DNA from 2 places in the Achromobacter sp. FW305-C-30-7 genome. Region 2 is predicted to be linked to the other one. Evidence: predicted binding sites of a transcription regulator. Region 2 holds the regulator's gene; the other holds the start of a gene.
What was found. Region 2 encodes LexA, which represses DNA repair genes until DNA is damaged. Its sites were predicted from a motif close to ACTGTATNNNNATACAGT; they were not measured.

Region 1: the regulator LexA is predicted to act here: its motif matches at 2,436-2,453, upstream of AC3WOB_RS23045 (ATP-dependent helicase).

The regions. Positions count from the first base shown of each region.
Region 1 covers NZ_JBYSYI010000007.1:246,713-250,906, reverse strand. Annotated here, with positions in the region: gene pdxR (MocR-like pyridoxine biosynthesis transcription factor PdxR) at 9-1,520, shown strand; gene AC3WOB_RS23050 (DUF72 domain-containing protein) at 1,506-2,402, opposite strand; gene AC3WOB_RS23045 (ATP-dependent helicase) at 2,522-4,194, shown strand, end outside.
Region 2 covers NZ_JBYSYI010000008.1:84,624-88,817, forward strand. Annotated here, with positions in the region: gene lon (endopeptidase La) at 1-1,731, shown strand, start outside; gene lexA (transcriptional repressor LexA) at 1,855-2,505, opposite strand; gene AC3WOB_RS23830 (amino acid aminotransferase) at 2,709-3,908, opposite strand; gene uvrB (excinuclease ABC subunit UvrB) at 3,984-4,194, shown strand, end outside.

The sequences.
Region 1 (4,194 bases), on a different contig from region 2:
AGAACCAATTGCGGTCCATCGTCGGTGACTTGCTGCAGCTGCGGCTGGCGGACGGCTCCAGCGAGCCCATGAACAAGCGGCTGTACCGCGGCATCCGGGAAGCCATCCTGGACGGAGCCATTGCCGCGGACTCGCGCCTGCCCGCCTCGCGCGACCTGGCGGCCGAGCTCGGCATCGCCCGCAACACGGTGGTCCATGTCTACAGCCAGCTGCTGGCCGAAGGCTATACCCGCAGCCGCCAGGGCAACGGCACCTTCGTCAACGCCTCGGTCCCGGATTCCTACCTGGCCAGCGGCCGGCGCAAAAGCCAGCCGCCGCCGGCGCAAGCGCGCCCGGCATTGTCGCCGCGCGGCGCCGCCATCGTCGACGGCGTTTCGGCCTCGCCCTACCAATGGGGCGCCTTCATGCCCGGCGTGCCGGACCTGACCGAGTTCCCGCACAAGAAGTTCGGCCGCATTTTCAGCGCCTTGTGGCGCAATCCCTCGCCCGACCTGCTGACCTACGCTTACGGCGGCGGGCTGCCCGCCTTGCGCGAGGCGCTGGCGCAGCATCTGGCGCTGACCCGCTCGATCGATTGCGATCCCGAGCAGATCATCATCACCGAGGGCTCGCACCAGGCCATCGACCTGACCACCCGCATCCTGGGCGAGGCCGGCGAGACCGCCTGGGTCGAGGATCCGGGCTACTGGGGCGCGCGCACCGTGCTGCAGGCCAATGGCCTGCATACCGTGCACCTGCCGGTGGACGAGGAGGGCATGCGCCTGCCGGAGACCGTCGGCACGCCGCCGCGCTTCATCTTCGTCACGCCCTCGCACCAGTATCCGCTGGGCCCGGTCATGTCGCTGACGCGCCGGCGCCAATTGCTGGCGGTGGCGCGGCAAAGCGGCAGCTGGATCATCGAAGACGATTACGACAGCGAATTCCGCTTCTCCGGTCGGCCCATCGCCTCGCTGCTGGGGCTGGAGCCGGACGCGCCCGTGATCTATATGGGCACCTTCAGCAAGACCCTGTACCCGGGCTTGCGCGTGGGCTATCTGGTGCTGCCCAAGACCCTGACCGCGGCGTTCCAGGCGGCGCACGCCGAGCTGTACCGCGAAGGGCATCTGATGACGCACGCGGCCCTGGCCACGTTCATCTCGGAAGGCCACTACGCCGCCCACATCCGCCGCATGCGCATGCTGTACGGGCGCCGTCGCGCCATGCTGGTCAACCTGATCGAACGGCGGCTGGGACCCGACTGGCTACATCGCGACGCCAGCATGGCGGGGCTGCACCTGGTGTTGACGCTGCCCGAGGACATGGACGACCTGCGGGTGGTGGACGTCGCGCGCGGCAAGGGGGTGCTGACGCGCGCGCTGTCGCGCTATTACGTCAACGACGAGGGCCGCCGGCCCGGTCTGCTGTTGGGCTACGCCTGCGTGCCCGAGCACGACATCGCGCGCAAATTCGAAGTGCTGCTGGAAAGCCTGAACGAAGTGGCGCGCGCGCCCGCGGCGCTGGCGGTGTCAGGCGGGCGCTAGCGCCGCCGCGAAGGCCGCAGCGTTGCGCATGCCCTGATCTTCAAAGTTGGTGTTGAAGACCGCGTGCGCCTGTGCGCTTTGCGCCGCCAGCCGGGAGAAGCGCTCGGCCAGTTCGGCCAGTTCCTGTTCCGAGTATTCATATTGGAAGCGCCCCGAGGAGGCGGCGCCGGACACGTTCCAGGTGGCCGTGTTGCGCCCATGCAGGCGCAGCAGTGTCAGTTCCGGGTGAGTGCATTCCCAGACTGCGGGCACGGTGTTCTCAAAGCCTTGCGGGCTGTCCACCACGGTATGCGCCACCCCCAGCTCGCGCTCAAAGGCCAGCGTGTCCGCGGTCGCCGAGGGCGACTCGAACCAGCTGCGGTGGCGGAACTCTACCGAGACCAGATGGTCCTCCATACGCCGGGCGCAGTCGGCGACCCGTGTCCGGCCGCGCGCGTCGCGGCGGATCCAGGGCGGAAACTGGAAATGCACCGCACCCAGCTTGTCCGCCATGCGCAAGGGTTCCAGCGCAAGCTGGTAGCGGCGCCAGAGTTCGTCGCGCAGGTCCGCAGGCATCCGGTCGTGGTAGATGACGGGCTCGGGCCAGTCCGGCAGCTCGCGCCGGATGTCCGCCGGCAGAGAGGAAAGCGGCGTCTGATGGCCGGTGAACAGCCGGAAGGCCTTGATATTGAAGACGAAATCTTCAGGCGTGCGCTGTGTCCAGAGATAGGCGTTTTCGGCCGTGGGCATGGCGTAGTAGCTGGAATCGACCTCGGCCATGGGGAAGCGCGAGGCATAGAAGCGCAGCCGCGCTTCGGCGCTGCGGACCTCCGGCGGGTAGAAGCGGCCGCAGGCCAGCAGGGTGGGGTCGGTCCAGGAGGCGGTGCCGGTCAAGAGGCGCATGGCCACAGGTGAATCAGACTTTATTGAAAAAATTCTGTATAAATATACAGTGTTCATCCGAAGCCCGGCAATGTCCGGGCTCGCCGTTTTCAGCGGCTGCCATGCTGCGGCCCCGCCCCATGTCCGACCAAACCGATACGTCCTCCCCGTCCGCCGAACGCCCCGATCCCCTGGCCGATCTCAATCCCGCCCAACGCGAGGCCGCCGAGTTCGGCGTGGCTGGCGCGCCGGGGGACGACGGCCCTTTGCTGGTGATCGCCGGGGCCGGCTCGGGCAAGACCAATACGCTGGCCCACCGGGTGGCGCACCTGATTCTCAACGGCGCCGATCCGCAGCGCATGCTGCTCCTGACCTTTTCGCGCCGCGCGGCGTTGGAAATGGAGCGGCGCGTGGGCTCGGTGCTGCAGCGGGTGATGCGGCTGCGCGCCACGCAGCAGGCGCCGTCGCTGCCCTGGGCCGGCACCTTCCATGCCATCGGCGCGCGCCTGCTGCGCGATTGCGCGCAACGCATCGGGCTGTCCGAAGCCTTCACCATCCATGACCGCGGCGACGCCGAGGACCTGATGGGCATGGTGCGCCACGAGCTGGGGCTGTCGTCCACCAAGTCGCGCTTTCCGCTCAAAGGCACCTGCCTGGCCATCTATTCGCGCGTGGTCAACAGCCAGACGCCGGTGGCCGACGTGCTGAAGACGGCCTTCCCCTGGTGCGCGCAATGGGAGGACGAACTCAAGAACCTGTTCCGCGCCTACGTCGCGGCCAAGCAGGACCAGCAGGTGCTGGACTACGACGATCTGCTGCTTTACTGGGCCGAAATGATGGGCGATCCCGGCATCGCGGCCGACGTGGGGGCGCGCTTCGACCACGTGCTGGTCGATGAGTACCAGGACACCAACCGCCTGCAGTCCGCCATCCTGATGGCAATGAAGCCCGATGGCCGGGGCCTGACGGTGGTGGGCGACGACGCCCAGTCGATTTATTCGTTCCGCGCGGCCACGGTGCGCAACATCCTGGATTTTCCAGGGCAGTTCCCCACGCCGGCGCGCGTCATCACGCTGGACCGCAACTACCGCTCGACGCAGCCCATCCTGAACGCGTCCAACGCCGTGATCGGCCTGGCCTCGGAGCGCTACGCCAAGGATCTGTGGACCGACCGCAAGTCGTCCCAGTTGCCCGAACTGGTGACGGTCAGCGACGAAGCCGGCCAGGCGCGCTGGGTGGCCGACCAGGTGCTGGCGCAGCGCGAAGGCGGGGCCACGCTCAAGTCGCAGGCGGCGCTGTTCCGCACCGCCAGCCACAGCGCCGCGCTGGAACTGGAGCTGACCCGCCGCAACATCCCCTTCGTGAAGTTTGGTGGCCTGCGCTTCCTGGAGGCCGCGCACGTCAAGGACCTGCTGTCGCTGCTGCGCTGGGCGGAGAATCCGCGCGGCCGCATGGCGGGCTTTCGCGTGGCGCAATTGCTGCCCGGCATCGGCCCGGCCACTGCCGGCAAGCTGATGGACGCCATGTCGGCCTCCGCCGAACCCCTGCGCGCCTTGCGCGAGTTCAAGCCGGGCGCGGCGGCGCAGGGCGAGTGGGGCGCTTTCGCCGACACCTACGCGGCGCTGTGCGATCCCGCGCTTAAATGGCCTGCCGACGTGGACCTGGCTCTGCGCTGGTACGGCGCGCAGCTGGAGCGCCTGTACGACGATGCGCGCGTGCGCCGCGCGGACCTGGACCAGTTGGCGCGCATCGCCGCGGGTTACGGCACGCGCGAACGCTTCCTCACCGAACTGACGCTGGACCCGCCGGACGC
Region 2 (4,194 bases):
CAGAAAGAGTTGGGCGAAGGCGAAGAGGGCGCGGACATCGAAGAGCTTGAAAAGAAGATCATCGCTGCCCACATGCCCAAAGAGGCGCGCAAGAAGGCCGATGCCGAGCTCAAGAAGCTCAAGCTCATGTCGCCCATGTCGGCCGAAGCCACCGTGGTGCGCAACTACATCGATACGCTCATCAACCTCCCCTGGAGGAAGAAGAGCAAGATCAACAATTCCATCAGCAACGCGGAAACGGTGCTGGACAACGACCACTACGGTCTGGAAAAGGTCAAGGAACGGATCCTCGAATATCTTGCCGTGCAACAGCGCGTGGACAAGGTGAAGGCGCCCATCCTGTGCCTGGTCGGCCCTCCTGGCGTGGGCAAGACCTCGCTCGGCCAGTCCATCGCCAAGGCAACGAACCGCAAGTTCGTGCGTATGGCGCTGGGCGGCGTGCGCGACGAAGCCGAGATCCGCGGCCATCGTCGTACGTACATCGGCTCCATGCCTGGCAAGATCGTCCAGAACATGTCCAAGGTCGGCGTGCGCAATCCCTTGTTCCTGCTCGACGAAATCGACAAGCTGGGCATGGATTTCCGTGGCGATCCCTCCTCGGCGCTGCTCGAAGTGCTGGATCCGGAACAGAACCATACATTCCAGGACCATTACATCGAAGTCGACTTCGACCTGTCCGACGTGATGTTCGTGGCTACCAGCAACACGCTGAACATTCCGCCGGCCCTGCTGGACCGCATGGAAGTGATCCGCCTGTCGGGTTATACCGAGGAAGAGAAGATCCACATCGCCCGCGACCATCTGCTGCCCAAGCTGATGAAGAACAACGGCGTGAAGGATAGCGAACTCACGGTCGACGACAGCGCGCTGCGCGACATCGTGCGTTACTACACCCGCGAAGCCGGCGTGCGTGCGCTCGAGCGCGAAGTGGGCAAGATCTGCCGCAAGGTCATCAAACAGTTGCTGACCCAGAACGACCGCGCCAAGGCTGAAGGCAAGACCGTCGAGGTCAAGCCGGTCAACGTCACGGGCGACAACCTGAGCGATTTCCTGGGCGTGCGCCGTTACGCCTTCGGCATGGCCGAAAAGGAAAACCAGATCGGTCAGGTGACGGGTCTGGCCTGGACCGAAGTCGGCGGCGATCTGCTGACGATCGAAGTCGCGGACATGCCGGGCAAGGGCGTCATCCAACGCACCGGTTCGCTGGGCGACGTGATGAAGGAATCGGTCGAAGCGGCCCGCACGGTGGTGCGTTCGCGCGCCCGCCGCCTGGGCTTTGCCGACAGCGTCTTCGAGAAGCACGACATGCACGTGCACGTGCCGGAAGGCGCGACACCCAAGGACGGTCCGTCCGCGGGTATCGCGATCACCACGGCCATGGTGTCGGCCTTGTCGCGCATCCCGGTGCGCGCCGACGTCGCCATGACCGGCGAGATCACGCTGCGCGGCGAAGTCCTGCCCATCGGCGGCCTGAAGGAAAAGCTGCTTGCAGCTCACCGTGGCGGCATCAAGACGGTCTTGATCCCGGAAGAAAACGTCAAGGACTTGGCGGAAATCCCGGACAACGTCAAGAACCACCTTGAAATCGTGCCGGTGCGCTGGATCGACAAGGTGCTGGAAATGGCCTTGGAGCGTCTGCCGGAGCCCCTGGCCGAGGAAGAGGCCGTCAAGGAACCCCTGGTGGCCAAGCCTGCCGAACCCGGTTCGACCGATCCGGTGCTCAAGCACTGATGAACGCCTGGAGGACGCCGCCCTCGGGTGGCGTTTCTCCAAGACAGGGCCTTCAACAAAAAACCCCGCCAAGAAAATCGGCGGGGTTTTTTTGCGTGGTGCGCGGACGCAGAACGCCGGGGTCTAGTGCAGTGCGTGTGTGCGGATCAGGCCTACTGCGATGCCCTCCAGCGCGAAATCCTGGCCGGCTTCGACCACGATGGGTTCGAAATCGGGGTTTTCGGGCAGGAGTTCGATGTGGCCGTTCTGGCGCTGCAGCCGCTTGACCGTGACGTCGTCGCCCAGGCGAGCCACCACGATCTGGCCGTTGCGGGCTTCCGAGGCTTTCTTCACGGCGAGCAGGTCGCCTTCCAGGATGCCGGCATCGCGCATGCTCATGCCGCGGACCTTGAGCAGGTAGTCGGGCGCCTGAGCGAACAGGTTGGGGTCCACGCCCACTTCCCGTTCGACGTGCTCGGCGGCCAGGATGGGGCTGCCCGCAGCCACGCGGCCGACCAGGGGCAGCAGTAACTGCGCCAGGCCCGGCATCGGTAGCGAGCTTTGCGTGGAGGCAGGGGAGGTGTCTTTCAGGCGGATGCCGCGAGAGGCGCCCGCCGTCAGTTCGATGGCGCCCTTGCGCGCCAGCGCCTTGAGGTGATCTTCCGCTGCATTGGGGGAACGGAAACCCAGGGCCAGGGCGATTTCGGCGCGCGTCGGCGGGAAGCCGGTGCGTGCGACGGTCTGCCGGATGAGGTCCAGGATTTGTTGTTGGCGATCAGTGAGTTTGCTGGCCATGGCGATGATCCGGTGCTAGCGGACTGTACATATATACAGCGCCATTCTGGGGGACACAGCGCAAAAAAGCAAGCCGGCCCGAGCCAAAAGAAAAAGCCGGCCCGCGCCATAAGAAAAAGCCGGCCCGCGCCAAAAGAAAAACGGGACCCGAAGGTCCCGTTCCTGGCGGCAGGCCCGGATGGGCCTGTGCGCGGCAAGCGGCCTTAAAGCACTGCTGCGATGCCCTTGGCGACCTTGTCGATGTTGCCGCTGTTCAGCGCGGCGACGCAGATGCGGCCGCTGGACACGGCGTAGACACCATGCTCTTCGCGCAGGCGATCCACTTGCGCGGCGGTCAGGCCCGAGTACGAGAACATGCCGCGCTGCTGCAGCACGAAGCTGAAGTCCTGCTTGCCGCCGTGTTCCTTGATCTTGTCGACCAGTTGCTTGCGCATCTCGCGGATGCGGTCGCGCATGCCGGCCAGTTCCTCTTCCCACATGGCGAAGAGTTCAGGCGTGTTCAGGACCGTCGACACCACCGTGCCGCCGTGGGTGGGCGGGTTGGAGTAGTTGGTGCGGATCACGCGCTTGAGCTGGCTCAGCACGCGGGTGGCTTCGTCCTTGCTGCCGGCCACGACCGTCAGCGCGCCCACGCGTTCGCCGTACAGCGAGAACGATTTCGAGAACGACGAGCTGATGAACATGGTCAGGTCCAGGTCGGCGAACATGCGCACGACCGAGGCGTCTTCGGTCAGGCCGTCGCCGAAACCCTGGTAGGCGATGTCCAGGAACGGGACCAGCTTGTTTTCCTTGACGACGGCGGCGATCTGCTTCCACTGGTCGGCGGTGGGGTCCACGCCGGTGGGGTTGTGGCAGCAGGCATGCAGCACGACGACGGTCTTGGCCGGGGCTGCCTTCAGGTCGGCCAGCATGGCGTCGAAGTTCAGGCCGCGGGTGGTGGCGTCGTAATACGAATAGGTGCCGACCTCGAAACCGGCGCGCTCGAACAGGGCGCGGTGGTTTTCCCAGCTGGGATCGCTGATCAGGACCTTGGAGGTCGGCAGCAGCTGGCGCAGGAAGTCGGCGCCGATCTTCAGCGCGCCGGTTCCGCCCAGGGCCTGGGTGGTCAGCACGCGGCCGGCGGCGGCCAGCGCCGAATCCTTGCCCAGCAACAGGGCTTGCGCGCCGGTGTTGTAGCCGGCGATGCCTTCGATCGGCAGGTAGCCGCGGGCGGCGGCGGCCTCGATGCGGGCGGCCTCGGCCTTGCGCACCGCGCCCAGCAGGGGAATGCGACCCTGATCGTCGTAGTACACGCCCACGCCCAGATTCACCTTACCGGGACGCGTATCAGCGTTGTATTGTTCGTTCAGGCCAAGAATGGGGTCGCGCGGCGCGAGTTCGACGGAATCGAAAAGGGTGCTCATGGGAGTCTGATGAGGTGGGTGGACGCAGTACAGGCTGCTGTGGATAATGAGGGGTTTACCCTGGAAGAGTCTAGCATGCCTAAGAGCGCAATAGACCCGATTACGGCGGGGGCTGCGGCGAACCCGGCGGCCGATCCCGTGGCGGCATCGGCCGTGGCGGACCCGTCCGCGCCAGGCCCTGGATTCATCGACTTCCCGGGCAGCCCGTTTCATCTGTACCAACCCTATCCGCCGGCCGGGGATCAGCCCACCGCCATCGAGGGGCTGACGCAGGGGGTAGAGGACG